DNA from 3 places in the Streptomyces sp. NPDC005962 genome. Region 2 is predicted to be linked to each of the others. Evidence: riboswitches for the same ligand, from Rfam matches in the RefSeq annotation. Region 2 holds a riboswitch; each other region holds the start of a gene.
What was found. A riboswitch is a leader RNA that binds a small molecule or an ion and turns the genes downstream of it on or off. The one in region 2 is predicted to bind cobalamin.
Positions count from the first base shown of each region.

Region 1 (10,107 bases), on a different contig from region 2:
ACAGCACTTCGGGAAATTCTCCAAAGGCTGCAATGGACACGGTTATCAAGTGGCATTGCCTTATGAATTCGGCAACGCTTTTCATTGCCAGGCCGGGGGAAAATGCGCAGCGCACCGGGCTCCGGGGCGGGCGTCACCCGGGCGGGCGCTCACGGGTCGCTGATGCGTACGAGGCAACACCGGTGCGGGTGAGGTCGGCGCGGAGAAGGTGACCCCGCGGGGCGCGGCGCGTTGGCCGAACATGACGACGACGATGCGACGCCGTTCTCTCTCGCAGCCGAGCAGAGCGCTGGACCGGAGCACCGAAGGCGGCGGAACGGTTCACCAGACGCTTCACCAGTCGAGCTGCGTACCGATCTACGCGGCGCTGGTCGAGCGCTGGTCGTCCGCGGGGCGGGCGGTACCCGGTGCGTACGACCGTGAGTGGACCGAACTGGTCAACTGTCCGCCCTGGCCGGACCGTATCCGGGCGGCGGCCCGGCCGGCGGCACAGCCCTCCACGGGCTGAGCCGCCGCCCGGCCGATCATCCGGGGAATCGCTCGGGGGATCAGCCAGGGGATCAGTCGTCCCCGCCCTCCAGGCCGCCCTCGGTCTCCAGGAACAGCTCCCGGACCCGCTCCAGCACCTCCTGGTCCGGCTCCTCCCACAGACCGCGGCTCTCCGCCTCCAGCAGCCGCTCGGCCATGCCGTGCAGCGCCCAGGGGTTGGCCTCCTCCAGGAACGCGCGGTTCTCCGGGTCGAGCAGATACGTCTGGGCCAGCTTGTCGTACATCCAGTCGGCGACCACGCCCGTGGTGGCGTCGTAGCCGAACAGGTAGTCGACGGTGGCGGCGAGTTCGAAGGCGCCCTTGTAGCCGTGGCGGCGCATCGCCTCGATCCAGCGCGGGTTGACCACCCGGGCCCGGAAGACCCGCGAGGTCTCCTCGTGCAGCGTGCGGGTGCGCACCGTCTCGGGGCGGGTGGAGTCGCCGATGTACGCGGCCGGGGCGGTGCCCTTCAGCGCGCGCACGGTGGCGACCATTCCGCCGTGGTACTGGTAGTAGTCGTCCGAGTCGGCGATGTCGTGCTCGCGCGTGTCGGTGTTCTTCGCCGCGACCGCGATCCTGCGGTACGCGGTCTCCATCTCCTCGCGCGCCGGGCGGCCCTCCAGACCGCGACCGTAGGCGTAGCCGCCCCACACCGAGTAGACCTCGGCGAGGTCGGCGTCGGTGCGCCAGTCGCGGCTGTCGATGAGCTGGAGCAGCCCCGCGCCGTACGTTCCCGGGCGGGAGCCGAAGATACGGGTGGTGGCGCGGCGCTCGTCGCCGTGCTCGGCGAGGTCGGCGCGGGTGTGGGCCCGTACGTAGTTGACGTCGTCGGCCTCCTCCAGGGAGGCGGCGAGCCGTACGGCGTCGTCCAGCAGCCCGACGACATGCGGGAAGGCGTCGCGGAAGAAGCCGCTGATGCGCAGGGTGACATCGACGCGCGGGCGGCCGAGCTGGTCCTGAGTAACGGGTTCAAGTCCCGTTACGCGCCGCGAGGCGTCGTCCCACACCGGGCGGATGCCCATCAGCGCCAGCGCCTCGGCCACATCGTCGCCGGAGGTGCGCATCGCGCTCGTCCCCCACAGCGACAGGCCGACCGACCGCGGGTAATCGCCGTCGTTGTCGGCGCGGTAGCGCTCCAGCAGCGAGTCGGCGAGCGCCTGGCCGGTCTCCCAGGCCAGGCGGCTGGGCACGGCCTTGGGGTCGACGGAGTAGAAGTTACGGCCGGTCGGCAAGACGTTGACCAGGCCCCGCAGCGGCGATCCGGACGGCCCGGCCGGGACGAAGCCGCCGTTCAGGGCGTGGACGGCGTGGTCGATCTCGTCGGTCGTGGCGGCGAGGCGCGGCACGACCTCGCGGGCGGCGAACTCCAGGATCGCGGTGACGCCGGGCCGCTGCTCCTCGGGCACGTCCAGGGCGGCCTTCGCGGCGGCCTCCAGGGCCCAGTCCGCGTCCTCCATCGCCTGGACGAGGGTACGGGCGCGCTCCTCTGCCTCGTCCGCGCCGGTGCGGGTGGCGGCCGACTCGTCCAGGCCCAGCGCCTCGCGCAGCCCGGGGAGCGCGGAAGTGCCGCCCCAGATCTGGCGGGCGCGCAGGATGGCCAGGACGAGGTTGACGCGCTCGGGGCCGGTGGGCGCGCCGCCGAGGACATGCAGACCGTCGCGGATCTGGGCGTCCTTGACCTCGCACAGCCAGCCGTCGACGTGCAGCAGGAAGTCGTCGAAGCCCGCGTCGTCGGGCCGCTCCTCCAGACCGAGGTCGTGGTCGAGCCGGGCGGCCTGGATCAGGGTCCAGATCTGGGCGCGGATGGCGGGGAGCTTGGCCGGGTCCATCGCGGAGATGGCGGCGTACTCGTCCAGCAGCTGTTCCAGCCGCGCGATGTCGCCGTAGGAGTCGGCGCGGGCCATCGGCGGTACGAGGTGGTCGACCAGGGTGGCGTGGACGCGGCGCTTGGCCTGGGTTCCCTCGCCGGGGTCGTTGACCAGGAACGGGTAGATCAGCGGCAGGTCGCCGAGCGCGGCGTCGGGTCCGCAGGCCGGGGACAGGGCCGCGTTCTTGCCCGGCAGCCACTCCAGGTTGCCGTGCTTGCCCAGGTGCACCATGGCGTCGGCGCCGAAGCCGCCGTCGGCCTGCGGGGACGCCATCCAGCGGTAGGCGGCCAGGTAGTGGTGTGAGGGCGGCAGATCGGGGTCGTGGTAGATGGCGATGGGGTTCTCGCCGAAGCCGCGCGGCGGCTGGATGACGACCAGGAGATTGCCGTGGCGCAGCGCGGCGAGGACGATCTCGCCCTCGGGGTCGCGGCTGGTGTCCACGAACATCTCGCCGGGCGGCGGGCCCCAGTGCTCCTCGACCGCGTCGCGCAGCGCCTGCGGCAGCGTGGCGAACCAGCGGCGGTAGTCGGCGGCGGGGACCCGGACCGGGTTCTTGGCCAGCTGCTCCTCGGTGAGCCAGTCCTGGTCGTGGCCGCCCGCCTCGATGAGGGCGTAGATCAGCTCGTCGCCCTCGCCGGAGACCAGGCCGGGGAGCGACCCGGGGCCCTCCTCGGGGCCGAAGTCGTACCCTTCGGCGCGCAGTCGGCGCAGCAGGGAGACGGCGCTGGCGGGGGTGTCGAGGCCGACCGCGTTGCCGATCCGGGAGTGCTTGGTGGGGTAGGCGGACAGGACGAGCGCGAGGCGCTTGTCGGCCGCCGGTATGTGCCGGAGCCGGGCGTGTCGTACCGCGATTCCGGCGACACGCGCGGCGCGCTCGGGGTCGGCGGCGTAGACCGGCAGCCCGTCCTCGTCGACCTCCTTGAAGGAGAACGGCACGGTGATGAGCCGTCCGTCGAACTCCGGGACGGCGACCTGGGTCGCGGCGTCCAGCGGCGACAGGCCCTCGTCGTTCTCCTCCCACGCGCTGCGCGAGGAGGTCAGGCACAGCGCCTGGAGCACGGGGACGTCGAGTCCGGCGAGCGCGCCCGCGTCCCACGCCTCGTCGTCGCCGCCCGCCGACGCCTCGGCGGGGCGGGTGCCGCCCGCGGCGAGCACGGTGGTGACGACGGCGTCGGCCGCGCCGAGCGCCTCGATCAGCTCGGCTTCGGGGGACCTCAGGGAGGCGACGTACAGCGGCAGCGGGCGCGCTCCGGCGTCCTCCACGGCCCGGCACAGCGCCTCCACGAAGGCGGTGTTGCCGCTCATGTGGTGGGCCCGGTAGTAGAGCACCGCGATCACCGGGCCGGTGACGTCCTCGCGCGCGGTGCGCTCCAGCGGCCCCCAGGTGGGGGCGGGGGCGGGCGGCTCGAAGCCGTGGCCGGTGAGCAGCACGGTGTCGGAGAGGAACCGGGCCAGCTGCTCCAGGTTGGCGGGTCCGCCGTGGGCGAGGTAGGCGTGCGCCTCGGCGGCGATCCCGACCGGGACCGTGGACGCCTCCATGAGCTGGGCGTCAGGGGCCTGTTCACCGGTGAGGACGACGACGGGGCGGTCGCCCGCGAGCAGGGTTTCGAGGCCTTCCTCCCAGGCGCGGATGCCACCGAGCAGCCGCACGACGACGAGTTCGACCCCGTCGAGGAGTCCGGGCAGGTCGTCGAGCGCGAGGCGCGCCGGGTTGGCGAGGCGGTACGGCACCGGGCCCGTGGCCGCGCGGGCACTGAGCAGGTCGGTGTCGGACGTCGACAGCAGAAGGATCATGGCTCGGCGCCTTCCTCGGGGTCCGCGCCCCGGGCGGGTTGAAAGACGGCGGGAGTTCCTGGCTCGCACGGCGGGCTGCCGTGCTCACAGTGGCGGGACCGCACCGGATTCGCACCGGTTTCCTCCCCTTGACGCCATCTTGTGCGTCCGGCGGGCCAGACGGCCCGCCGCACGAGCATAGTAGGCGTTGCTGACCTGGCACGGGACGGTGAGGGCCGACCGATCGTCGGTATGCTCGCCGCCATGCCCATCCCCCCGACAACCGTCCCACCTGCGGATGAAGCGCCCTCCGAAGCGGCCTCTCGGCGGGCGCGCGGACGCGATGACGCCTGCCCCGGCGCGCTGCGGCTGCACCCGGCGGACGACGGCTCCCTGGCGCGCGTCCGGACCCCGGGCGGCCTGCTGACGGTCCATCAGGCGCGGGCACTGGCACGGGTCAGCGAGGTGCTGGGGGACGGCAGGCTGGACCTCACCTCGCGCGGCAATCTCCAGCTCCGCGGCCTGGACGCGGCCTGCGGCGGCGAGCTGGCGGCCGGGCTGCGGGAGGCCGGGCTGCTCCCCTCCGAACGGTACGACCGAGTCCGCAACATCGTGGCGTCCCCGCTGAGCGGGCTCGACGGCGCCGGATGCGGCGATGCCACGGCGTGGGCACGGGAGTTGGACGCCACGCTGTGCGCCGGTGCGTGGGGCGAGTTGTCCGGCTTGTCGGGGCGTTTCCTGTTCGCGATGGACGACGGCCGGGGCGATGTGGCCGCGCTGGGCGCGGATGTGACATTGATCGCAACGCGGGACGGCGGAGCCGTGCTTCGGATGGGCTCCGGGACTGACGGGGCTGCGCTGGAGGTGCGGGCGCGGGATGTGCCGCGCGCCGCCGCGCTGGCCGCCGTGGAGTTCCTGACCAGGGCCGGGGAGAGCGGTACGCGGGCGTGGCGGGTGCGGGAACTGCCCGGGCAACACGCCGTGACCGCCGACGGCTTGGCGGCGCGACTCGCGGACGAGGGTGTCGAAGCCGTACGAATCGGGCACGGGAAGCCGGGCGACGCGCCCGGCACACCGCCCGCGCCGGGCGTCGTGTCCGGGCCGGACGGGCGCCACGCCGTGTCCGTCCTCGTTCCTCTGGGCCGGGTACGCGCCGCGCAGTGGCGGCTGCTCGCCGGGCTCGCCTCCCGGAGCGGGTCCGGTGAACTGCGTGTGACACCCTGGCGCGGCGTGGTGCTCCCGGGGTTCACCGCGGACGGCGCGGCGGCCGCGGCGCGGGAAGTGGCCGAGGCGGGGCTGGTGACCGCGCCGGATTCCCCGTGGGTCGGGGTCGGCGCGTGTACGGGACGGCCGGGCTGCGCCAAGTCCCTGGCCGATGTGCGCGCCCACGCGGCGCGCGCGGTGACGGAGTCGGTGGCGGACACGGTGGCGGGCGGTCCCCGCTCCCCCGACGCGCCGCCGGTGTACTTCTCCGGCTGCGAGCGGCGCTGCGGCCACCCCGGCGGCCGCTGGGTGGACGCGCTCGCCACGTCCGGGACGGACTACCGGCTCACCGTACGCGACACGCGCGAGCCGGACGGCGAGACCGACGGGGGCACCGGCGGCGGGGAGACCGGCGGCGGCGTGACAGATGTGGCAGCGGATCAATTGGCCGCCGCCGTGGCGGCGGCCCGCGGAACAGCATGATCAACGACACGATCGAGGACACAGTGTTCGACTACGAGAAGGACGGGGCGGCCATCTACCGCGCCTCCTTTGCCACCATCCGCGCCGAGGCGGACCTGAGCGGCCTCCCCGCCGATGTCAGCCAGGTCGTGGTGCGGATGATCCACGCGTGCGGCATGGTCGACCTGGTCAAGGACCTCGCGTACACCCCCGAGGTGGTCGCGCGGGCCCGGGAGGCGCTGCGCGCCGGGGCGCCGGTGCTGTGCGACGCGCAGATGGTCGCCAGCGGCGTCACCCGCAAGCGGCTGCCCGCCGACAACGACGTGGTGTGCACGCTCTCCGACCCGTCCGTACCGGAGTTGGCGCGGCGCATGGGGACGACGCGCAGCGCCGCCGCGCTGGAGCTGTGGCGGGACCGGCTGGAGGGTTCGGTCGTGGCGGTCGGCAACGCGCCCACCGCGCTGTTCCGGCTGCTGGAGATGATCGAACAGGGCGCGCCGCGCCCGGCCGCCGTCATCGGCGTACCGGTCGGGTTCATCGGTGCCGCCGAGTCCAAGGAGGCGCTGGCCGGACACCCGGCGGCGCCCCACCATCTGGTGGTGCGCGGCCGACGCGGCGGCAGCGCCATCGCCGCGGCCGCGATCAACGCGATAGCGAGCGAGGAAGAGTGAGCGAGCAGCAGCGACGGGCGACGCCCGCGGCGAAGGGCCGGCTGTACGGCGTGGGCCTCGGCCCCGGTGACCCTTCCCTGATGACGGTACGGGCGGTGGAGGTCATCGCCGGGGCCGATGTCGTGGCGTACCACAGCGCCCGGCACGGCCGCAGCATCGCCCGTTCCATCGCCGAGCGGCATCTGCGGCCCGACCACATCGAGGAGCGGCTGGTCTACCCGGTCACCACGGAGGGCACCGACCATCCGGGCGGCTACCGGGGCGCGATGGAGGAGTTCTACGCGGAGGCCGCGGCGCGGCTCGCCGCGCACCTGGACGCGGGGCGCACGGTCGCGGTGCTCGCCGAGGGCGATCCGCTCTTCTACGGCTCGTACATGCACATGCACAAGCGGCTCGCCGACCGCTACCCCACCGAGGTCATCCCCGGCGTCACCTCGGTCAGCGCGGCGGCCGCCCGGCTCGGCGCGCCGCTGGTGGAGGGCGAGGAGGTGCTGACCGTCCTCCCGGGCACGCTGCCCGAGGAGGAGCTGACGGCACGCCTCGCGACGACCGACGCGGCGGCGGTGATGAAGCTCGGCCGCACCTTCCCGACGGTGCGGCGCGCCCTGGAGCGTTCGGGGCGACTCGCCGACGCGCGGTACGTGGAGCGCGCCACGATGAGCGCGGAGCGCACCGGGGCGCTGGGCGAGATCGATCCGTCGTCCGTGCCGTACTTCTCGGTGGCGGTGCTGCCGAGCCGTATCGGCACACCGGACGCCCCTGACGCCCCGGAGGCCCCGGACACCCCGGACGCCTCCGTGTCCGGGCGTCCGGGTGAGGTCGTCGTGGTGGGCCTCGGCCCGGCCGGTCCGCTGTGGCTCACCCCCGAGGCGCGCGGTGAACTGGCCGCCGCCGAGGATCTGGTCGGCTACACCACCTACCTGGACCGGGTCCCCCTACGCCCCGGCCAGCGGCGCCACCCCTCCGACAACAAGGTCGAGGCCGAACGCGCCGAGTTCGCCCTCGACCTCGCCCGGCGCGGCCGGCGTGTCGCCGTCGTCTCCTCGGGCGACCCCGGCGTGTTCGCCATGGCCACCGCCGTCCTGGAGGCCGCGTCCGAGGACCCGTACCGCGACGTCCCGGTCCGGGTGCTGCCCGGCATGACCGCGGCGCACGCCGCCGCCGCCCGCGCGGGCGCGCCGCTCGGCCACGACTACGCCGTGGTCTCCCTGTCCGACCGGCTCAAGCCGTGGGAGGTCATCGCCGGACGCCTGCGCGCCGCGGCCGCCGCCGATCTGGTCCTCGCCCTGTACAACCCCGGCTCCCGCAGCCGTATCTGGCAGGTCGGCAAGGCCCGCGAACTCCTCCTGGAGCACCGCGCGCCGGACACCCCGGTCGTCCTGGGCCGCGACGTCGGCGGCCCCGAGGAGTCCGTCCGCATCATCCGCCTGGCCGACCTCGACCCGGAGGAGGTGGACATGCGCACGATCCTGCTGATCGGCTCCTCCCAGACCCGTACGGTCCGCCGTGGCGACGGCACCGACATCGTCTGGACCCCGCGCCGCTACCCCGAGGCGTGACTCAGGGCCGTGCGGTCGTACGGAGCCAGGCGACGGCCTCGGCGGGGGTCCGGACCACCGGGACGCCCTCCGGGGCCGGTGGACGCTGGACGACGACCACCGGGATTCCGGCCTCGCGGGCCGCGGTGAGCTTGGGGGCCGTGGCCCCGGCGCCGCTGTCCTTGGTGACCAGGACGTCGATGCGGTGGCGGCGCAGCAGGTCGGTTTCGCTGTCCAGGGTGAACGGACCCCGGTCGAGGATCATCTCCATGCGGGGCGGCAGCGGGGGCTGCGGGGCGTCGACCGAGCGGACCAGAAACCACGGTGTGGTGAGGTGGGCGAAGGTGGCCAGCCCCATGCGGCCCGTGGTGAGGAAGACCCGCTCCCCCAGGTCCGGCAGCAGCCGCGCGGCCTCCTCCAGCGAGGCGGCCGGATGCCAGCGGTCGCCCGGACCGGCCACCCAGCCGGGGCGGCGCAGGGCGAGCAGGGGAACATGGACGGCGGCGGCCGCTCGGGCCGCGTGGTGACTGATCGTGTCGGCGAAAGGATGGGTGGCGTCGATGAGCGCGTCCACCTGGTGCTCGCGGAGCCAGCGGGCCATACCCTCGGGGCCCCCGAACCCGCCGATCCGCACCTGCCCGGCGGGCAGCCGCGGTGCGGCGACCCGGCCCGCGAGGGAACTGGTGACACGCAGGGCGGGGTCGCCGTCCAGCTCCTCGGCGAGGCGGCGGGCCTCGGTGGTGCCGCCCAGGATGAGCACATGGCGCACCGGTGCGCTGTTCATCGGATGCCTTTCGTCGTCCGTGCGCCCGTCATCGTATGCGCGGCGGGTGGCCCATGGCTGACCCGGAGGCCGAGGTGAGCGGGGGGCGCGGGGCGCAGCTGGAGCGGACCGGGCTGCGGCACGGGTGGACCACCGGGGCATGCGCGACGGCCGCGACGACGGCCGCGTACACCGCGCTGCTCAGCGGCGACTTCCCCGACCCCGTGACCATCGCGCTGCCCAAGGGCCAGCGGCCCGCGTTCGCGCTGGCGGCCGAGGAGCTGTCGGCGGACCGGGCCATGGCCGCGGTCGTGAAGGATGCCGGGGACGACCCCGATGTGACGCACGGCGCGCTGGTGCGGGCGACGGTACGGGTTCTGCCGCCGGGCGGCGGCGTGGTGTTCCGGGCCGGGCCGGGCGTCGGCACCGTCACCCGGCCCGGCCTGCCGCTCGCGGTGGGCGAACCGGCGATCAACCCCGTGCCGCGCCAGATGATGAGCGAGCACATCGCCTCGGTCGCTGCCCGTCACGGCGGCAGCGGTGACGTCGAGATCGAGATCTCGGTCGACCACGGCGAGGAGATCGCCCGCAGCACGTGGAATCCCCGGCTGGGCATCCTCGGCGGGCTGTCCATCCTCGGCACGACCGGCATCGTGGTGCCGTACTCCTGCTCGGCCTGGATCGACAGCATCCGGCGCGGCGTGGACGTGGCCCGGGCGGCCGGGCGGCGGCATGTGGCGGGGTGTACGGGGTCGACCTCCGAGAAGGTGGCCGTGGCCGAGCACGGGCTGCCCGAGGACGCCCTGCTGGACATGGGCGACTTCGCGGGCGCCGTCCTCAAGTACCTGCGCCGCCACCCCGTGGACCGGCTGACGATCGCGGGCGGCTTCGCCAAGCTCTCCAAACTCGCCGCGGGCCACCTGGACCTGCACTCCTCCCGCTCCCAGGTCGACAAGGCCTTCCTCGCCGACCTGGCCCGCCGTGGCGGCGCGGACGAGGACCTGGCGACGGCGGTCGCGACGGCCAACACCGGCCTGGAGACGGTGCAGCTGTGCACGGCCCGAGGCGTCCCCCTCGGCGACCTGGTAGCAGCGGCGGCCCGCACCACGGCCCTCGACGTCCTGCGCGGCGCCCCGGTAGCGGTCGACGTGATCTGCATCGACAGAGCAGGCACGGTCGTGGGCCGCGCGGAGCCCCGCGGCCCACGGGACGTCTGACACTCCCGCGGGGGGGTACGTAGGTTGCGAGGCGCGGCGCCTGCCCGGCACGAAGTGGATTCCCCGACCGGCAGGGGACGCGGA
Region 1 is NZ_JBEXVE010000004.1:346,108-356,214, forward strand. It holds gene ABZ370_RS09900 (hypothetical protein) at 254-508, shown strand; gene cobN (cobaltochelatase subunit CobN) at 561-4,190, opposite strand; cobalamin riboswitch at 4,223-4,374, opposite strand; gene cobG (precorrin-3B synthase) at 4,434-5,855, shown strand; gene ABZ370_RS09915 (precorrin-8X methylmutase) at 5,852-6,505, shown strand; gene ABZ370_RS09920 (precorrin-2 C(20)-methyltransferase) at 6,502-8,064, shown strand; gene ABZ370_RS09925 (cobalt-precorrin-6A reductase) at 8,066-8,827, opposite strand; gene ABZ370_RS09930 (cobalt-precorrin-5B (C(1))-methyltransferase) at 8,881-10,023, shown strand.
Region 1: linked by a shared signal. The riboswitch ahead of cobN (cobaltochelatase subunit CobN) and the one ahead of ABZ370_RS21880 (cobalamin biosynthesis protein) in region 2 are both predicted to bind cobalamin.

Region 2 (10,107 bases):
ACGAGCCGTTCTCACTCAGATGACGGATCACGCCTAGGCCGAATGATCTACGAGGCTGTGGATCAGGGGCTCCGGCCGTCGGACGCTCGGACGGTCCGGCGGTCAGGCGGTCAGGCGGTCAGGCGGTCAGGCGGTCAGGCGCGAGGAAACGGGCCGGACGACGCCGGAGGTCAGGCGCCGGAGGTCAGGCCAGCGCGACCAGATCCGCGTAGTCCGCGCCCCACAGGTCCTCGATGCCGTCCGGGAGCAGAATGATCCGCTCCGGCTGGAGGGCGTCCACCGCGCCCTCGTCGTGGGTCACCAGCACCACCGCACCCGTGAAGGTGCGCAGCGCGCCGAGGATCTCCTCGCGGCTGGCCGGGTCAAGGTTGTTGGTGGGCTCGTCGAGCAGCAGGACGTTGGCCGAGGAGACGACCAGGGTGGCCAGCGCGAGCCGGGTCTTCTCACCGCCGGAGAGCACTCCGGCGGGCTTGTCGACGTCGTCGCCGGAGAACAGGAACGAGCCCAGCGTCTTGCGGATCTCGACCAGGTCGAGGTCGGGGGCGGCCGAGCGCATGTTCTCCAGGACGGTACGGTCCGGGTCGAGCGTCTCGTGCTCCTGCGCGTAGTAGCCGAGCTTCAGCCCGTGGCCGGGCTGGACCTGACCGGTGTCCGGCTTCTCGACCCCGGCCAGCAGCCGCAGCAGGGTGGTCTTGCCCGCGCCGTTGAGGCCCAGGATGACGACCCGGGAGCCCTTGTCGACGGCCAGGTCGACATCGGTGAAGATCTCCAGGGAGCCGTACGACTTCGACAGGCCCTCGGCGGTCAGCGGGGTCTTGCCACACGGCGCCGGGTCCGGGAAGCGCAGCTTGGCGACCTTGTCGGACTGCCGCACCGCCTCCAGGCCGGACAGCAGCTTCTCGGCCCGCCGGGCCATGTTCTGCGCGGCGACCGTCTTGGTGGCCTTGGCGCGCATCTTGTCGGCCTGCGAGTTGAGCGCGGAGGCCTTCTTCTCGGCGTTGGCGCGCTCGCGCTTGCGGCGCTTCTCGTCGGCCTCGCGCTGGGCCTGGTAGAGCTTCCAGCCCATGTTGTAGATGTCGATCTGGGAGCGGTTGGCGTCCAGGTAGAAGACCTTGTTGACGACCGTCTCGACGAGGTCGACGTCATGGGAGATGACGATGAAGCCGCCGCTGTAGGTCTTCAGGTAGTCCCGCAGCCAGGTGATGGAGTCGGCGTCGAGGTGGTTCGTCGGCTCGTCCAGCAGCAGGATGTCGGAGTCCGAGAACAGAATCCGGGCCAGCTCGACGCGGCGCCGCTGACCGCCGGAGAGGGTGTGCAGCGGCTGGCCGAGCACCCGGTCCGGCAGGCCCAGGCTGGCCGCGATGGTCGCGGCTTCCGCCTCGGCCGCGTAGCCGCCCTTGGTCAGGAACTCCGTCTCCAGGCGCTCGTACTTCTTCATCGCGCGCTCGCGGGTGGCGCCCTGGCCGTTGGCCATGCGGTCCTCGTTCTCGCGCATCTTGCGCAGCACGGAGTCGAGGTCGCGGGCGGAGAGGATGCGGTCGCGCGCGAGGACGTCGAGGTCGCCGGTGCGCGGGTCCTGCGGCAGATAGCCGACCTGGCCGGAGCGGGTGATGCTGCCGCCGGTCGGCATGCCCTCGCCCGCCAGGCACTTGGTGAGCGTGGTCTTCCCGGCGCCGTTGCGGCCGACGAGACCGATGCGGTCGCCCCTGGCGATACGGAAGGAAGCGGACTCGATCAGAACACGGGCGCCGGCACGCAGCTCGACGCCGGAGGCGGTGATCACGGGAATTACTCCTGGGCAGGGTGGACGGCGGACGGGACGGACCAGCGGGCGGGGCCGACGCCGTCTAATGCACGAGGAGAATTGCCATGCGGGTCAGTTTAGCGGTGCGGGCAACCGGATTTTCCCCCGGGGTCCGGGTGCTCCAGGCCCTCCCCGCCTTCCCTCCGGGGCCTCCCCCGCCCTCCGCGGGCCCCTCAGACGCCGCCCGTGTGGACCTGGAAGGCCGCCCGGCGCACCGCCTTGGCGAGGGCCGGGTCGGGGTGCGCGGCGGCCAGCGCCACCAGCACCTGCACCGTACGGGGGTGACCGACGGCACGTACCTCCGCCAGCAGCGCGGGCACCGTGCCCTGCACCGCGGACTCCAGGTGGCGCACCAGCAGCGGGCTCTCGCCGTGGTCGGAGATGGCCGCGGCGGTGTCCACCCACAGCCAGGTGGCCTCCTGGCGGGTGAGCACGTCCAGCGCGTCCTCGGCGTCGGCGCCCTCGTGCTCGGCGAGCCACAGCAGCGCGTACGGCCGCAGGCACGATTCGTCGACGACGGCCCGCACCGCGGGTTCGGCGGGCGCCCCGGCGACCCGCAGCGCCTCGAAGGCGAGCCCGCGCAGCAGCGCGTCATCGCCGCGCGCCGCGTCCAGCAGTTCGGTGATGGCGCTGCCCACCGGGCGCGCGGCGAGCCAGGCCCGGTACTCGGCGCGGGCGGGCCCGGGGGTGAGGCCCGCGCAGCCGCGCAGCATGTCGGCGGCGGGGTGCTCGATGTTCCCGGCGGGGCTCTGGGCGGCCACGCAGATCTGCTCCAGCTTGACCCACACCGCCCAGTTGCCGAGCGCGGTCAGGACGGCGTCGCCTTCGAGGACGGTGAGCGCCCCGACCGAGGCGAGGGCGTCCAGGGCCCAGCCGAGCAGGGCCTCCAGCGCATCGTCGTCGGCCTCGGCGGCGCTCGGCCGGTCGGGGTCGCCGACCGGTGCCGGGGCGATGGCATCGACTGGTGCGCCCACCCCGTACGGCACCTCGCAGCGCTCGGTGCGCAGCTCGGCGACCCGCTTGCGCAACATGTCCAGCAGCGTGGAGATCTGCACCGGGCCCGCGGACAGCTGGAGCAGCGGCAGCAGCTGCGGTACGGCCTCGACCACCTCGGCGACGGCCGTGGGCTCGGCGGTCTCCGGGGCGGGGCTGGCCAGCGACCAGGCGTCGAGCAGCGCGACCCAGCCGCGCAGCACCGCGCTGTCGTCGCGGTCCCAGGCCTGGAGCCGCCAGCCGGGGCGGGCGGTGCCGCCGTGCAGATCGACGAGTCCGACGAGCCGGGCCCGGTCCCAGTCGGCCCGCACCTCCTCGGCGCTGCGCCGGAGTGTCGCGGCGGCGCGGGCGGCGGTCTCGTCGGAGAGGGCCCCCAGCGAGTCGTCCTCGGCCGCGGCCCAGCGGGCCACCTCCACGGCCCCGACCAGCCCCGCACGGGCCTGCCGGGCCAGCTCCGGACGGGGCGGCGTGCCCTCGGGCGGGCGTGGCGCCGGCCGGGAGCGGTTCGGCGCGGGCCTGGTGGCGGTGGCCATCGGCCGCTGGCGGACGAGTCGGAGCCGGGAGTCGCGCGGAGTACGGGACGTCACAGAAGCAGTCTCGCCGTTGACGGCCCGAAAGCCCAATCGGCACCCGTCCGGCGGTCGCCGCGGCCGGATGACGGCACGTAGCCGGAACCGCCTGATGGCCTCCGTGGCCCTCTAGATGAGGGGCGTGAGGAAGCGGCCTAGATGAGGGGCGTGAGGAAGCGGCGCAGGGCCTCCTCGTAGCCTCGCGGGTCGGCGTTCCACATCGCGGCGTGCGGGGCGTGCCGCACCGGGTGAAGGGTGACCAGCTCGGGCCGGGCGTCGGCGAGTTCACGCGAGGCGCCCCAGGGCGCGAGGGTGTCGTCGGGGCCGTGCACGATGAGCGTGGGCACCGGCAGGCTCCCGGGGTCGGCCGCCTCCGCGAGCTTGCCGTCGTGCAGCCCGGTGCGCCCTTCCGCCGCCCGGACGGCGAGCGGGAGCAGGGCGGCGGGGGTGCGCCGCGCCGTCGCGAGGGCGCGCAGGGTGGCCCGCCAGTCAAGCACCGGGGAGTCCAGGACGATGCCGCTGATCCGGTGCCGCAGTGCGGAGTTGGCGGCCGCGTGCAGGGCCATGGAGGCGCCGGTGGACCAGCCGTGCAGGACGACGCTCTCCGCCCCGTAGCGGACCGCGTAGCGGATGGCGGCGTCGAGGTCGCGCCACTCCGTCTCGCCGAGGTGGCTGATGCCGTCGGGCGGGCGCGGGGCGCCGGGGTCGCCGCGGTACGCGAGGTCGAGCACCGGTATCCGCAGCCGGTGCAGCAGCTCCATGACGACCATGGGGTGTTCCCGGGTGGTGCCCAGGCCATGGGTGGTGATCACCCAGGTGGTGCGCTCGCCGGGCAGGAACCAGGCGGGCAGCGGCCCGAGTTCGCCGGGAATGTCGACATCGGCGTGGTCGAGGCCGAGCGCGTCCCGCGGGTTGCCGGTGTACACCTGCGGGGTGAGCCGTACCCGGGTGCCCGTGTCGAGGGTTCCGTGCGTGACCCGCTCCAGGCGGCGTACGACGCAGTCGGCGGGGTGCGGAACGCCCTCGTCCACCGGGCCGACGACGGCGTGGCACATCCGGCCGACGAGACCGTAGGTGCCGGGGCGCAGCGAGGCGAGCGAACGGGTGAGGGTGATCCGCCCGTCGCCGGTGGCGTGCACCGTCAGCGGTGGCTCGTTCGGCAGCGGCCGGTCGGGCGCCGGTCTGAGCGCAGCGTCGGTGACGTACCGGCCCGCCGCCACCGCGGCCGCGCCGACACCGAGCAGAGTGGTGGCGGCAGCGACCGCCGTTGTCCGCACACGCATCCCTCCCAGTGTGGGCGGGGAGCGGCGGACCGGCCAGCGGGATGGGCTGTTTCGGGCCCCGCCAGGACCGGTCCAGGACCCGTCCGGGGCCGGGCGGCGGCCGCGCTACGGCTGGGCGGCGTCCCCGGCGTCCCCGGCGGGCTGCTGGCCGTAGCCGCTGAGCTTGGCCGCGGCGCGCTCCAGTTCGGCGGGCGGGAGGAGGGTGGGGGTATGGCCGGGAACGGCGGCCGCGGCCAGCCAGACCTGGCACATCCACTCCAGCTGGGCGGTGCGGTCGTACGCCTGGTCCAGCGTCGCGCCGTATACGACGGTGCCGTGGTTGCGCAGCAGACAGCCGGAGCGGTCGCGCAGCGCGTGCAGCATGTTTTCGGCCAATTCATCAGTTCCGTAGAGCGCGTAGTCGGCGACCCGGACCGGCCCGCCGAGCGCGGCGGTCATGTAGTGGATCGCGGGGAGTTCACCGACGAGCGTGGAGACCGCGGTGGCGTGAACGGCATGGGTGTGGACGATGGCTGAGGCGTCGTCCGTGTGACGGTAGACGGCGAGGTGCATGGGGAGCTCGCTGGTGGGCGCGAGCGTGCCCAGCACCTGGCGGCCGTCGAGGTCGACGCCGACCGCGTCACGCGGGCCGAGCCGGTCGTACGGGACGCCGCTCGGGGTCACCAGGACGGTGTCGCCGACCCGGACCGACACATTGCCCGAGGTGCCGACGACGAGCCCGTCGGCGGTGGTTCTGCGGGCCGTCCGCACCACATGCGCCCAGGCCTGCCGCAGGGGCTGGGTCAGCCTCGGCTGCGGCCGTCGCGCCGACTGCGTCCGTCGTACGGACTGCGGCTGTCGTGCCGATCGCGGCTCCGTCATGGGCCCTCACCTCCGGGCGTGATCCTTCCACAGGAACACCGGACGGAGCGGCTTACATCAGCCCGATGTATGGATGTCAAATACCGTATGGCGAAAGGGAGTCCGGTCGAAAACCAGCCGTTCTCACACCACCGCGCCCGCGTCACCATGAAGCCCGCCTCAGTTCATCTCCCGTTCACCCAGTTTCCTTACGTTCACCGTGGCACTGACCGCCCTCCGAACTGATTGACCGGGTGTATGGAACACATCACGCTTCTCATCGGGATCGTGATCGTCACGGCCTTGGTGTTCGACTTCACGAACGGCTTCCACGACACGGCCAACGCCATGGCCACCACCATCTCCACCGGAGCACTCGGTCCCCGGGTCGCGGTGGCGATGTCGGCAGTCCTGAACCTCGTCGGCGCCTTCCTCTCCATAGAGGTCGCCAAGACCATCTCCGGCGGCATCATCGACGAGGGGTCCGGCATCCAGCCCGAGGTGATCTTCGCGGGGCTGGTCGGCGCGATCCTCTGGAATCTGGTGACCTGGCTGGCCGGTCTTCCGTCCAGCTCCTCACACGCCCTCTTCGGCGGCCTCATCGGCGCCACCGTGGTCTCCGTCGGCATGGACGGGGTCAACGGCGACGCGGTCGTCATGAAGGTCCTCATCCCGGCCGTGGCCGCGCCGGTCGTGGCGGGCATCGCCACGGTGGCCGCCACCCGGCTCACCTACCGGCTGGCCCGCGACCGGGCCGCGGAGGACACCGCGAAGGGCTACCGCGCCGGGCAGATCGCCTCGGCCGCCCTGGTATCCCTGGCCCACGGCACCAACGACGCACAGAAGACCATGGGCGTCATCACCCTCGCGCTGGTCACCGGCGGCGTCATCGCCCCCGACTCCGACCCGCCCATGTGGGTGATCGTCTCCGCCGGTCTCGCCATCGCCCTCGGCACCTACCTGGGCGGCTGGCGCATCATCCGCACCATGGGCAAGGGCATCACCGACATCCAGCCGCCGCAGGGCTTCGCCGCCCAGACCGGCGCCGCGACCGTCATCCTGGCCTCCTCCCACATCGGTTTCGCGCTGTCCACCACGCAGGTCTGCTCGGGCGCCGTCATGGGCGCGGGCGTCGGCCGCAAGGGCGGGGTGGTGCGCTGGTCGACCGCGGGCCGCATGGTCGTCGCGTGGGTGCTGACCCTCCCGGCCGCCGGTCTGGTGGCCGCCGGTGCGGCGCTCCTGGCCGGCCAGGGCAGCGGGGGCATCGCCGCGGTCGCCGTCCTCGCGGTGCTCGGCTGCGGTGTCATCTGGGTGCTCTCGCGGCGCAAGCCGGTGGACGCCAGCAACGTGAACGCGCCGGGTGCGGAGTCCGCCGAGCCGGTCGGTGTCGTCACCGCCGCCGTGCGGTCGGTGGCCCCGCCGCCCGCCGGGAAGGCCGCCTCGGCCGGGTCCGCACAGCCGACGACCGTGTCTGCCACCGCCGGCACCGACGGCACGCGCGGCACGGATACCCGGAACGCCTCGTCCCCCTCCGCACCCACTCCCGCCGCCGCGGGAACCCGTTCCAGCAGCTGACAGGGAGCACACACCATGCAGATCGACTGGGCGGCACTCGGCCAGGTCTTCGGCATCAGCCTCGCGGCAACGGTCGGCGTCGTAGGGGTCTTCACCCTGGGCATCATGGGCACCTCCCGTACGGCTCAGGCGCAGCCCCAGGCCACCGCGGGCGGCGCGTCCCCGGTTGCGCGCACCGGCGCGTACGCCTGTTTCGCGCTGTGCGCCGCGGTGGTGGCGTACGGCATCTATCTGATCGTGGCCTGAAAGCCACGGAAGCCGCGGGGCGGTGGGCGCTATCGGCGCCCGCCGCCCCGCGGTCGTTGCCAGGTGTGCGCCTGTGGAGCTCCGCACACTCTGGCATCGCAGGTCAAATGCGAGTTGACGGCCATTCGCACCCCATGGTGGACTTCCCGAGCCAAACGGCGGCAGGAGAGGAAGCCGGTGAGAATCCGGCGCGGTCCCGCCACTGTCACCGGGGAGCGCTCTCCCCTCACCGCAAGGGGTCACGGCCGTCCGTAGCGAGGAGGGCTGGAAGACCGGGAGAGCCGCCGATCCGGGAGCCAGGAGACTTTCACCGCCGGTCACGTCGAACCAGGGCGCGGACCCTGAGTGAGGACATACCGCCATGCCCGGCACTGCCACGCCGTCAGCTCCAACTGTCCGTATGCTCGGCGGCGGTCCCCGCCGCAGAGGCATGACGGCGGTCTGAAGGATGCGTGCCGATCACGCCTCGTACGCGTGCGGCGCCGCACTCGGCTTCCTCGGCGACCTCGCCACGGGCGATCCGCGCCGCGGCCATCCGGTGGCCGCGTTCGGGCGCGCCGCCGCGGCCGTCGAGCGGCGGCTGTGGCGCGACCACCGCGGTTCCGGGGCCCTGCACACCGCGCTGTGCGCGGGCGGTGCGGCCGCCGGTGCCGCGCTGCTGGCGCGTACCGTACGCACCCTCGTGGGGCCCTCCCGTGCCGCCGACGCCGCGCTGACCGCCGCCACCACCTGGGCCGTGCTGGGCGGTACCTCGCTGGTCCGGGAGGCCCGGGCCATCGGTGACGCGCTGGCCGCCGGGGACGTCGACGCCGCGCGGGAGCGGCTGCCCCATCTGTGCGGACGCGATCCGCAGGCCCTGGACGAGCGGCAGATCGCGCGGGCGGTCGTCGAGTCGGTGGCCGAGAACACCTCGGACGCGGTGGTGGGCGCGCTGGTGTGGGGGGCCGTGGCCGGGGTGCCGGGGCTCGTCGGCTTCCGGGCCGTCAACACGCTGGACGCCATGGTGGGCCACAAGTCGGCCCGATACCGCCGGTTCGGCTGGGCCGCGGCCCGGCTGGACGACGCCGCGGGCTGGCCCGGCGCCCGTCTCACCGCGGTGCTGGCCACCCTCGCCGGGCCCGACCCGCGCGGCGCGCGGCGCGCCTGGCGCGCCGACGGCGGACGCCACCCGAGCCCCAACGCGGGCCCGGTGGAGGCGTCGTTCGCGGGCGCGCTGGGCGTCCGGCTGGGCGGCACGCTGACGTACGGGGGCCGGGTCGAGCACCGCCCCGTGCTGAACCCGGGCGGCCGTCCCGTGACGGCGGCCGACATCCCGCGCGCGATCCGCCTCTCGCGGCGGGTGGCGGCGCTGGCCCTGCTCACCACCGTCGCGGCTCGCTCCGGTGCCCCTCAGGGCTCCGGAGCCGATCAGGAAAGGGTGAACCGATGACCCTGGGGGGCGGACTGCTCATCGCGGGGACGACCTCGGACGCCGGTAAGAGCGTCGTCACGGCGGGCATCTGCCGCTGGCTGGCGCGCAAAGGGCTCCGGGTCGCCCCGTTCAAGGCGCAGAACATGTCGCTCAACTCCTTCGTCACCAAGGACGGCGCCGAGATCGGGCGGGCCCAGGCCATGCAGGCCGCCGCCGCGCGCGCCGAACCGAGCGCCCTGATGAACCCGGTCCTGCTGAAGCCGGGCAGCGACCGCAGCAGCCAGGTGGTGCTGCTCGGCAAGCCGGTGGGCGAGATGAGCGCGCGTGGCTACCACGCGGAGTGGCGGCGCGAAGGCCTCCTGGAGACCGTCACCGACTGTCTGAACGAGCTGCGGCGCACCCACGACGCGGTGATCTGCGAGGGCGCGGGCAGCCCGGCCGAGATCAATCTGCGCCGTACCGACATCGTCAACCTGGGGCTGGCCCGGGCCGCCGGGCTGCCGGTCGTCGTGGTCGGGGACATCGACCGCGGCGGCGTCTTCGCGTCCTTCTTCGGCACGACCGCGCTGCTGTCCCGCGAGGACCAGCGGCATATCGCCGCCTATGTGGTGAACAAGTTCCGCGGCGACGTGACCCTGCTGGAACCCGGTCTGGACATGCTGCGCGACCTCACCGGGCGGCCGACCGTCGGCGTGCTGCCGTACGCGCACGGCCTCGGCATCGACGAGGAGGACGGACTGCGCGTCTCGCTGCGCGGCACGGTGCGCGAGAGCGTCGTCGCACCGCCGCACGGCGCGGACCTGCTGCGGGTCGCGGTGACCGCCGTACCGCTGATGTCCAACTTCACCGACGTGGACGCGCTGGCCGCCGAGCCGGGCGTGATCGTGCGCTTCGTGGACCGCCCGGAGGAGCTGGCCGACGCCGATCTGGTGGTGCTGCCGGGCACTCGGGGGACCGTGCGCGCGCTGGAGTGGCTGCGCGAGCGCGGCCTCGCCGACGCGATCGCGCGGCGGGCCGCGGAGGGGCGGCCGGTGCTCGGCATCTGCGGCGGCTTCCAGGCGCTCGGCGAGCGAATCGAGGACGAGGTCGAGTCGAAGGCCGGAACGGTCGCGGGCCTCGGGCTGCTGCCCGTACGGGTCCGCTTCGCCGCAGGTAAGACCCTGGCCCGGCCGGTCGGCGAGGCGCTGGGCGAACGGGTGGAGGGCTACGAGATCCACCACGGGATCGCCGAACTGCAGGGCGGCGGCGACGAACCCTTCCTGGACGGCTGCCGGGTGGGCTCCGTATGGGGCACGCACTGGCACGGCTCACTGGAGAGCGACGGCTTCCGCCGCGCCTTCCTGCGGCGGGTCGCGGAGGCGGCGGGCCGGGCGTTCGTGCCCGCGC
Region 2 is NZ_JBEXVE010000012.1:192,737-202,843, reverse strand. It holds gene abc-f (ribosomal protection-like ABC-F family protein) at 185-1,783, opposite strand; gene ABZ370_RS21905 (hypothetical protein) at 1,978-3,384, opposite strand; gene ABZ370_RS21900 (hypothetical protein) at 3,522-4,649, opposite strand; gene ABZ370_RS21895 (class II aldolase/adducin family protein) at 4,755-5,510, opposite strand; gene ABZ370_RS21890 (inorganic phosphate transporter) at 5,748-7,064, shown strand; gene ABZ370_RS21885 (hypothetical protein) at 7,080-7,310, shown strand; cobalamin riboswitch at 7,477-7,617, shown strand; gene ABZ370_RS21880 (cobalamin biosynthesis protein) at 7,759-8,739, shown strand; gene ABZ370_RS21875 (cobyric acid synthase) at 8,736-10,107, shown strand, end outside.

Region 3 (10,107 bases), on a different contig from region 2:
TGTGGCTGCCCAGCGCCGACCAGGCGTAGCCGATCCGCAGCCGGGTGTGGCCCGACGTGGCCTCCCGCACCAGATCGTCCACTTCCCCGAGCACCCGCCGGGCCTGCGCCACCACCCGCAGTCCGGTGCCGGTCGGGGTCACTGTCCGGGAGGTACGCCGCAACAGGCGTACCCCGAGGGCGCGTTCGAGCGAGGCCAGCGTGCGGGACACGGCCGCCTGCGACACCCCGAGCGCGATGGCGGCGTCGGTGAACGTGCCCTCGTCCACGATCGCGACGAGACAGCGCAGCTGCCGCAGCTCCACATCCATAACCACAGCGTATAGGTACGACGCTCAACGCATTTTGCGCAACGATCGCCCGACCGCACGATCGGGGTATGGACGCAGCCCACGCCACCGCTCCCGCTCCTGCCCCCGCGCACCGGACCGCCCCGTCACACCCCACCAGCGCCAGCGATCCGGACCGGAAACCGGCCGGGACGCCGCTGTCCGGTGTGCTCACCATGGCCGGCAGCGGCCTGTCCAACCAGACCGGCGCCGCGATCGGCTCCCTCGCCTTCCCCGTCCTCGGGGCCACCGGCGTCGTCGCGGTACGCCAGTACGTCGCCGCCGTCGTCCTGCTGGCCGTCGGCCGCCCCCGCTGGCGGTCCTTCACCAAGGAGCAGTGGTGGCCGGTGGTGCTGCTGGCCCTGGTCTTCGGCGCCATGAACCTGTCCCTGTACAGCGCCATCGACCGCATCGGCCTCGGGCTGGCGGTGACCCTGGAGTTCCTCGGCCCGCTGACCATCGCCCTGTCCGCCTCCCGCCGCCGCACGGACGCGTGCTGCGCGCTGGTCGCCCTGGCGGGCGTGGTCACGCTGATGCGCCCTCAGCCGTCGACCGACTACACGGGCCTCGGGCTCGGGCTGCTGGCCGCCGCCTGCTGGGCGTCGTACATCCTGCTCAACCGCACCGTCGGCCGCCGTGTCCCCGGCGCGCAGGGGTCGGCGGCCGCCGCGGCGCTCTCCGCCGTGCTGTTCCTGCCCGTCGGCATCGTCATCGCCGTCCAGCACCCGCCGACGCCGGGGGCGGCCGGGTACGCCATCGCCGCCGGTGTCCTCTCCTCCGCCGTGCCCTACCTCTCCGACCTGTTCACCCTGCGCCGGGTGCCCGCCCAGACCTTCGGGCTCTTCATGAGCGTCAACCCGGTCCTCGCCGCGGTCGTCGGATGGATCATCCTCGGCCAGAGCCTGGGGTGGACGGAGTGGGCGAGCGTCGGCGCCATCGTCGCGGCCAACGCGCTCAGCATCCTCACCTCGCGCGCGTGACCGCGACACCTCGCGCTTCGACCGCGACCTCGCGCGCGCGACCGTAGCTGAAAGTGCCTCACTTGCCGGTTTTGCGGGGTGCCGCCTACAGTTGCCGGGCCGTGGTGTTCGGGAAGCCGGTGGGAAACCGGAGCGGCCCTCGCCACTGTGATCGGGGAGTTCCCGTCCCGTTCCGAGGCCTCAGCAGCAGGCCGCGGAGCCACTGGCCGCAAGGGCGCGGCCGGGAAGGCAGGGGCGGTCGCGTCGACCCGTCAGCCAGGAGACCGGCCGCGGCATCTCACGAAGTGATCCACGAGGTGCTGGAGCGTGACCGCATGACCCTGCCCACCGCAACGCGCTGGCGGCGCGAGGACACCGTCCGGACCGCCGGGCTGCTGGCGGTGATCGTCGCCCTGCACGCCGTCGCCTTCGGCCTGCTCTTCCTGGTCGTCGCGCCCCAGCACTACGAGGCCGGGGCCAGGACGTTCGGCGTCGGCCTCGGGATCACCGCGTACACCCTCGGCATGCGGCACGCCTTCGACGCCGACCACATCGCCGCCATCGACAACACCACCCGCAAGCTGATGGCCGACGGCAAGCGGCCGGTGTCGGTGGGCTTCTGGTTCGCGCTCGGCCACTCCAGCGTCGTCGTCCTGCTGGCCGCGCTGGTCGCGGGCGGTACGCAGCTCGCGGGCACCCTGGTGAACGAGAACTCCGGCACCCACCAGGTGCTCGGCGTCATCGGCACCACCGTGTCCGGAACCTTCCTCTACCTCATCGCCGCGCTCAACCTGGTCGCCCTGCTCGGCATCCTGCGGGTCTTCAGGGCGATGCGCGCCGGGCAGTTCGACGAGACGGAGCTGGAGGCGCACCTGGACGCGCGCGGCTTCATGAACCGCGTCCTGGGCCGCTTCACGAAGTCCATCACCCGGCCCGGCCAGATGTACCCGCTCGGTTTCCTCTTCGGGCTCGGCTTCGACACCGCCACCGAGGTCACGCTGATGGTGATGGCCGGAAGCGGCGCCGCCGCGGGGCTGCCCTGGTACGCGATCCTGTGCCTGCCGCTGCTCTTCGCCGCCGGGATGAGCCTCTTCGACACCCTCGACGGCACCTTCATGAACTTCGCCTACCAGTGGGCGTTCTCCAACCCGGTCCGCAAGGTGTTCTACAACCTGGCCATCACCGGTCTGTCCATCGCGGTGGCCTTCCTCATCGGCACCATCGAGCTGGTCGGCGTCCTCCACGACAAGCTCGCCCTGCGGGACGCCGTCACCGGCTGGATATCCGCGCTGAACCTGGACAACGTCGGGTTCATCATCGTCGGGCTGTTCGTCGTGGTGTGGGCCGCGGCGCTGGCCTACTGGCGGATCGCCAAGGTCGAGCAGCGCTGGTCCGTCCGCACCGCCCCGGCCACCGCGGACGGCGACGGCGGCTGACGCCCCCGCGGCCCGGGGCCGGAGCCGGGGGCGTCCGTCCGGGTGACTGTGGTGGGGCGGGACCGACATGGCGGCCGCCGAACGGGAACCCGCATGGTGGCGCCCGGACGGTCCGGCCGCCCCCGCACCGGGAAGGCGGTACCGCTATGGGCCTGCCCCGTAACCGTGCACACGGCACCGTGACGCAGTGGCTGATCGGCGACCACCTCGTGTCCGGCCCGATGGAGCCGGGGGAGGAGATCGCGCTGCGCGTGGACCAGACGCTCACCCAGGACGCCACCGGCACCCTGGTGATGCAGGAGCTGGAGGCGCTGGCGCTGGACCGGGTCCGCACGCAGGTCAGCGTCCAGTACGTCGACCACAACATCCTCCAGGCCGACGAGCGCAACGCCGAGGACCACCTCTTCCTGCGCTCGGCCGCCCGCCGCTTCGGCCTGTGGTTCTCCAAGCCCGGCAACGGGGTCTCCCACCCGACCCATATGCAGCACTTCGGCGCTCCCGGCAGAACACTCGCCGGGTCCGACTCGCACACCTGCGCGGGCGGCTCGCTGGGCATGCTGGCGATTGGCACCGGCGGTCTGGAAGTCGCCCTCGCCATGGCCGGACGGCCGCTCCACCTCACCATGCCGAAGATCTGGGGCATCCGGCTGACCGGGGAACTGCCGCCCTGGGTCAGCGCCAAGGACGTGATCCTGGAGATGCTGCGCCGTCACGGGGTGCAGGGCGGCGTCCAGCGCGTGCTGGAGTATCACGGGCCCGGGCTGGCCTCCCTCACCGCCATGGACCGGCACGTCATCGCGAACATGGGGGCGGAACTCGGCGCCACCACCACCGTCTTCCCCGCCGACGACGCGGTGCGCCGCTTCCTCGACGGGGTCGGGCGCGGCGGGGACTTCACCGAGATCGTCGCGGACGAGGACGCCTCGTACGACCTCGACGAGGAGATCGACCTGTCGTCGCTGGAGCCGCTGATCGCACGGCCCACCTCGCCGGGCAACGTCGTACCGGTCCGGGAGGCCGCCGGGGAGCCCATCGGACAGGTGGTCATCGGCTCCTCCGCCAACCCCGGGTTCCGCGACTTCGCCGTACCGGCGGCCATGGTGGCCGGGCGGCAGACGGCGCCCGAGGTGAGCTTCGACATCAACCCGACGTCCCGCGAGATCCTCCAGGACCTGACGCGTTCCGGCGCCACCTTCGACCTGATCGCCGCCGGTGGCCGTATCCACCAGTCGGGCTGTCTCGGCTGCATCGGCATGGGACAGGCCCCCGCCGCGGGGCGCAACTCGCTGCGTACCTTCCCGCGCAACTTCCCCGGCCGCTCCGGCACCGAGGACGACGCGGTGTGGCTGTGCTCGCCGGAGACCGCCACGGCCTCCGCGCTGACCGGCGTCATCACGGACCCGCGCGACTGGGCCGACCGCCTGCCGGTGGCCCCTCCCGCACCGGACACCCCCGTACCGGCGTCGGTCAACGACGCCATGCTGGAGCCACCGCTGCCGCCGGACGAGGCCCACCGCGTCCGGCTGCGGCGCGGCCCCAACATCTCGGCCCTGCCCGACCTCGACCCGCTGCCGGACACCCTCGAAGGCCCGGTGCTCCTCAAGGCCGGTGACGACGTCTCGACGGACGAGATCTCCCCGGCCGGGGCGAAGGCCCTGCCCTACCGGTCCAACATCCCGAAGCTGGCCGAGTTCACCCTCACCCGGCTGGACCCCGACTACCCGCGGCGTGCCGCGTCGGTACGGGACGACGGCGGGCACCTCATTGTCGCCGGTGAGAACTACGGGCAGGGCTCGTCCCGCGAACACGCCGCCATCACCCCGCGCTACCTCGGGCTACGAGCCGTCATCGCCAAGACGTACGCCCGCATCCACTGGCAGAACCTCGCCAACTTCGGTGTCCTCGCCCTCGAATTCGACGATCCCGGCGACTACGAGCGCATCGGGGCCGACGACCGGCTGCGGCTGTCCGGTCTGCACGAGGCCCTCGCCCGGACGGACGACCGTACCCTGCGGGTACGCAATGTCACCCGGGACGAGGAGTACCTGCTGCGCCACCGACTCTCCCCCCGGCAGTGCGAGGCGGTTCTCGCGGGCGGCGTCATCCCCGCGCTCGCCCGCTGAGGGGTTCTCGTCCGCCGACGGGCCGTCATCGGGCCCCGCGGGTATGCATACGGGTCCGGGCGCCGGGTACCCGCGCCCCACGCTGTCGGCGAGTCCCCCGGGGGAACACGATGGCCAGGCTCTTCCGGTCCAGAATGAGGGCCGGTGGAGCCGCCTCCAGGGGCGGCGGCCGGTCGTATCAGTCGTCCAGGCCGCCGCTCTCACAGACCTGGCGGGCGATGTCCCGCAGCTTGATGTTGCGTTCCTGGGACACCCGCCGCAGCATATTGAAGGCGTCGTCCTCGCCGACCTTGAGGCGTTCCATGAGGATGCCCATGGCCTCGCCGATGGCGTGCCGGGTGGAGAGCGCCTGCTGGAGCTGGTCGGCGGTGCGGGCGCTGGAGAAGGCGACCGCGGCGTGCGAGGCCAGCAGCCACCCGGCCGTCTCGCTGCCCTTGGTGAAGGCGCCCGTGCTCCGCGAGTAGAGATTCAGCGAACCGAGTTCCTCTTCCCGGGTGTAGAGCAGGAACCCCATCATGCTCCCGATGCCCAGCGCATGGGCCCGGCGCCCGTACTCGGGCCACCTCTCCTGGGGCTCGGCGACATCTCTGATCCGGTAGACGGGTTCGCTGCGGAGCGCGGCGTCGAAGCACGGGCCTTCGCCGGTGTGCTCCTGCAACTGATCGGAGCGGACCACCAGCCCCTCGGTCGGGGCCAGGGTTTCCACCCGCTGACCGTGGAGGACCAGGATTCCGGCCGCGTCGCACCCCTCGACGTTCTCCACGGCGCCCGCGGTGATCCGCTCCAGCGTCGCGTCCACCGAGTCCTGCGCCAGCAGGTCCCGCGCCATCACGGCCATCCGCTCCGCGAAGCTCTCCCAGTCCATGCCCACCGTCTCTCTTCGCCGTCATCCGCCCGCAGGGTCATCATGGGCCCTGAAGGTAACGGCGGACCACGTAGGGCAGGATGCCGCCGTGGCGGAGGTAGGCCAGTTCCTGACGGGAGTGGACGCGCAGCCGCAGTCCGGCCGTGGTGCGCCGGCCGTCGCTGCGGTGGAGGTGCAGGTCCACCCGGTTGGTGCCGACGCGCAGCCGGCCGAGACCTTCGAAGGAGAGCTCCTCCTCTCCGGTGAACGCGTGCGCCGACGCGCTGTCGCCCTCGGCGAACTCCAGCGGCAGGACGCCCATGCCGATCAGGTTGCTGCGGTGAATGCGCTCGTACGACTCGGCGACGACCGCGCGCACTCCCAGCAGGGCCTGTGCCTTGGCCGCCCAGTCGCGGCTGGAGCCCGCGCCGTAGTCGCGGCCCGCGACGACGACCAGGTCGTAGCCCGCCTCGCGGTAGGTGGGCGCGGCCTCGTACACGGGCAGGACGCGGGTGCGGTCGGCCGTGTACGTGTGGGCGCCGCGTCCCGCCTCGGTGCTGCGGCGGGTGGCCAGCGCCGGCAGGCAGGTGGTGTCGTGCAGCATGATCCGGTTCGGGTGCACCGGCACGTCGCAGCCCCCGCCACCGGCCCGGCCCCGGCCGACCACGTCCGCCAGCGCACCGGGAGCCCGCCGGGCGACGTTCTCCAGCAGGACGCGGACCGCGTACGGGAGGGTGTGAGCCGACCAGCCGCCGGCCCTATTGATATCTCTCGCGTCTCAATAGGCTGCGACCAGGTATTTGTGGTGTATGGGACGTGTTCCCTACGCTGAGGCGCAGTGTGAGGGGAGTTTCCGATGGAACTCAGGCAGCTCCGGTATTTCGCGGCCGTCGCCGAGACCCGGCATTTCGGGAGGGCCGCGGAACGGCTGCACATGGCCCAGCCCCCGCTCTCCCAGGCGATCCGGCGGCTGGAGACGGAGCTGGGGGTGGAACTGTTCGCCCGTACCACCCGGCACGTCGCGCTGACCGGGGCCGGTGAGGTGTTCCGTACCGATGTGGAGCGGATTCTCACGGCGGTCGACGAAGCGGTGGCCCGGGTCGGACGGTTCGCCTCCGGCGCGGAGGGCGTGCTCCGCATCGGGCTGACGGGCTCCGCCTCGTACCGCCAACTGCCCGCGCTGGCACGGCTGGTGAAGCGCGAGCTGCCGCAGGTGATCCTGGAGGTGCACACCGACATGCTCACCCCCGCCCAGGAAGCGGGGCTGGCCGAGCGCCGCCTCGACGTCGGCGTGCTGCGCCCGCCGGTGCGGCGGGAGGGCCTCGTCCACCGCCCCATCGCCACCGAACCCCTGGTGGCCGCCGTCCCCGAGGGGCACTGGCTGGGTGAGGCGGACTCCGTACGGGTGGAGCAGCTGCGCGACGAGAACTTCATCATGTACGCGGCCCAGCTCGGCTCCGTCGTGGGCGACGCGGTGGTCCGCAGCTGCCTCGCCTCCGGCTTCTACCCGCACCGCGCCTACGAGGTCACCGAGACCTCGGCGGCCCTGGCGCTGGTCGCCGCGGGGCTCGGGGTGGCCGTGCTGCCGGACTCGATCCGCTCCGCGCCGCGCGAGGGAGTGGTGTGCAAGGACATCGAGGACGCCCTGTGCGTCCGGCTGGACCTCGCCTGGCGCGCGGACGACGACTCACCGCTGCTGCGGAACCTGCTGAAGGCGCTGGAGCAGAACGACGTGTTTCTCGAAGGAGAGCCCGCAGGGGAGCTCGAAGGCGAGCCCGCAGGAAGGCCTGAAGGAGAGCTCGAAGGAGAGCGGCATTGAAGATCGTCAAGGTGGAGGCCATCCCCTTCGCCATTCCCTACGAGAAGCCCCTGAGGTTCGCGAGCGGTGAGGTCCACACCGCCGACCACGTCCTGGTCCGTGTCCACACGGACGAAGGCCTGACGGGGACCGCCGAGGCGCCACCGCGGCCGTACACCTACGGAGAGACCCAGGAGTCGATCGTGGCGGTGATCGACAAGATCTTCGCGCCGCAGATCCTGGGCCTGACGCCGCTGGAGCGGGAGGCGGTCCACGAGAAGCTCGACCGGACCGTGGGCAACCCGACCGCCAAGGCAGCCGTCGACATGGCCCTGTGGGACATCCTCGGCCAGGCCGCGGGCATGCCGGTGTCCGGACTGCTCGGCGGCTTCGGCGACCGGATGCGGGTGAGCCACATGGTCGGGTTCGCGCCCACCGGGCAGATGGTGGACGAGGCGCTGCGGGTCCGGGACACCTACGGCATCACCACGTTCAAGGTGAAGGTCGGACGGCAGCCCTACCGCGCCGACGTCGACGCCTGCCGGGCGCTGCGCGAGGCCCTCGGCCCGGACACCGGGCTGTACATCGACGGCAACCGCGGCTGGACCGCCTCGGAGTCGGCGCGCGCCCTGCGCGAGATGGCCGACCTCGGCCTGACCTTCGCCGAGGAGCTCTGCCCCGCCGACGATGTGCTGGGGCGGCGCTGGCTGGTCGCCCAGAGCCCCATCCCCTTCATCGCCGACGAGAGCGCCACCCGGGCCGCCGAGGTCACCCGCGAACTCCTCGGCGGCTCCGCCACCGCCATCAGCATCAAGACCGCCCGCACCGGGTTCACCGCCTCCCAGCGGGTGCTGCACCAGTGCGAGGGGCTGGGCGTCGAAGTGGTCATGGGCAACCAGATCGACGGCCAGATCGGCACCCTGTGCGCGGTCGCCTTCGGCGCCGCCCACCGGACCGCCTCCCGGCACGCGGGCGAGCTCTCGAACTTCCTCGACATGACGGACGACCTCCTCGCCGAGCCGCTGACCATCGCGGACGGCACCCTGCGCGTCCGCGAGGGCGCCGGGCTCGGCATCGACATCGACCCCGCCAAGCTGGCCCGCTACCGCCGCGACCGCTGACCCGGCCCCGACACCACGCCACGCCACGCCACGCCACCCACGACCGACGGACAAGGAACGCGATCATGACCGATATCAGCACCGACGCCCCCGCCGAGCAGGCCACCGCGGCCGCCTCCGGAGCCGCCGCTACCGAGCGGTTCCGCACCAAGGGGCACACCGGCGCCGCCGGGGCCGACACCTCACGCGTGGACACCCTGGTCTCCGAACTCCTCGCCGCCACCCACGACATCATCCGCCGCCACAAGCTGAGCTACGCCGAGTACGACGCGCTCAAGTCGTGGCTGATCCAGGTCGGCGAGGACGGCGAGTGGCCGCTCTTCCTGGACGTCTGGGTCGAACACGTCGTGGAGGAGGTCGCGGGCGAGAACCGCGAGGGCAGCAAGGGCACCATCGAGGGCCCGTACTACGTCTCCGGCGCCCCGAGCCTGCCCGCCGAGGCGACCCTGCCCATGCGTGACGGCGAGGAGGGCACCCCGCTGCTCTTCCAGGGACAGATCACCCGCGTGGACGGCACCCCGCTGCCGGGCGCCGTGATCGAGATGTGGCACGCCGACAACGACGGCTACTACTCCCAGTTCGCCCCGGGACTGCCCGAGTGGAATCTGCGCGGCACCGTCGTCGCCGACGGACAGGGCCGCTTCGGGATTCACACCATCGAGCCCGCGCCCTACCAGATCCCCACCGACGGCTCCTGCGGCAGGCTCATCGACGCCGCGGGCTGGCACGCCTGGCGCCCCGCACACCTCCATCTGAAGGTCTCGGCGCCCGGCCACCAGCTCGTCACCACCCAGCTGTACTTCAAGGGCGGCAGCCATGTCGCGGACGACATCGCCCGGGCCGTGAAGCCCGAACTCATCCTCGACCCCGGCCCGGCGGCGGACGGCGGCGGCCGCGAGGTCACCTACGACTTCGTTCTCGACAAGGTGTGACGCACGATGCTGTTCGCGGTACGGATGGACGTCGACATACCGCGCGACCTCGACCCCGAGGTGCGCACGGATCTGGTGGCGCGTGAGAAGGCGTACTGCCGGGACCTGCAGAAGGCAGGCACCTGGGTGCACATCTGGCGCTGCGTCGGGCAGTACGCCAACGTCAGCGTCTTCGACGTCGAGGACAACGAGGAACTCCACCGCGTCCTGTGGAACCTGCCCCTCTTCCCCTACCTGACGATCGAGGTCACACCGCTGGCCCAGCACCCCTCCGACCTGGCGGCCGACGACGCCGGGGCATGAGGGAACGAACGACGAGCAGAGAACTGACGAAGGAGGCGGACACCATGGGGACGGCCGCACCACGCGTGGCCATCGTGGGCGCGGGGATCGGGGGACTGACCCTCGGGCTCTTCCTGCGGCAGCGCGGCATCGACGCCGAGATCTTCGAGCAGGCGGAGGAGCTGAAGGAGACCGGCGCCGCGGTGGCGCTGTCCGCCAACGCCACTCGGCTGCTGGACGAACTCGGCCTCGGCACCGCACTCGCGCGACACTCCGCCGAGCCC
Region 3 is NZ_JBEXVE010000002.1:398,698-408,804, forward strand. It holds gene ABZ370_RS05345 (LysR family transcriptional regulator) at 1-310, opposite strand, end outside; gene ABZ370_RS05350 (EamA family transporter) at 379-1,308, shown strand; cobalamin riboswitch at 1,394-1,595, shown strand; gene ABZ370_RS05355 (HoxN/HupN/NixA family nickel/cobalt transporter) at 1,623-2,723, shown strand; gene ABZ370_RS05360 (aconitate hydratase) at 2,870-4,846, shown strand; gene ABZ370_RS05365 (GAF and ANTAR domain-containing protein) at 5,025-5,711, opposite strand; gene ABZ370_RS05370 (aconitate hydratase) at 5,752-6,357, opposite strand; gene ABZ370_RS05375 (LysR substrate-binding domain-containing protein) at 6,547-7,509, shown strand; gene ABZ370_RS05380 (enolase C-terminal domain-like protein) at 7,506-8,609, shown strand; gene catA (catechol 1,2-dioxygenase) at 8,675-9,541, shown strand; gene catC (muconolactone Delta-isomerase) at 9,548-9,844, shown strand; gene ABZ370_RS05395 (FAD-dependent monooxygenase) at 9,889-10,107, shown strand, end outside.
Region 3: linked by a shared signal. The riboswitch ahead of ABZ370_RS05355 (HoxN/HupN/NixA family nickel/cobalt transporter) and the one ahead of ABZ370_RS21880 (cobalamin biosynthesis protein) in region 2 are both predicted to bind cobalamin.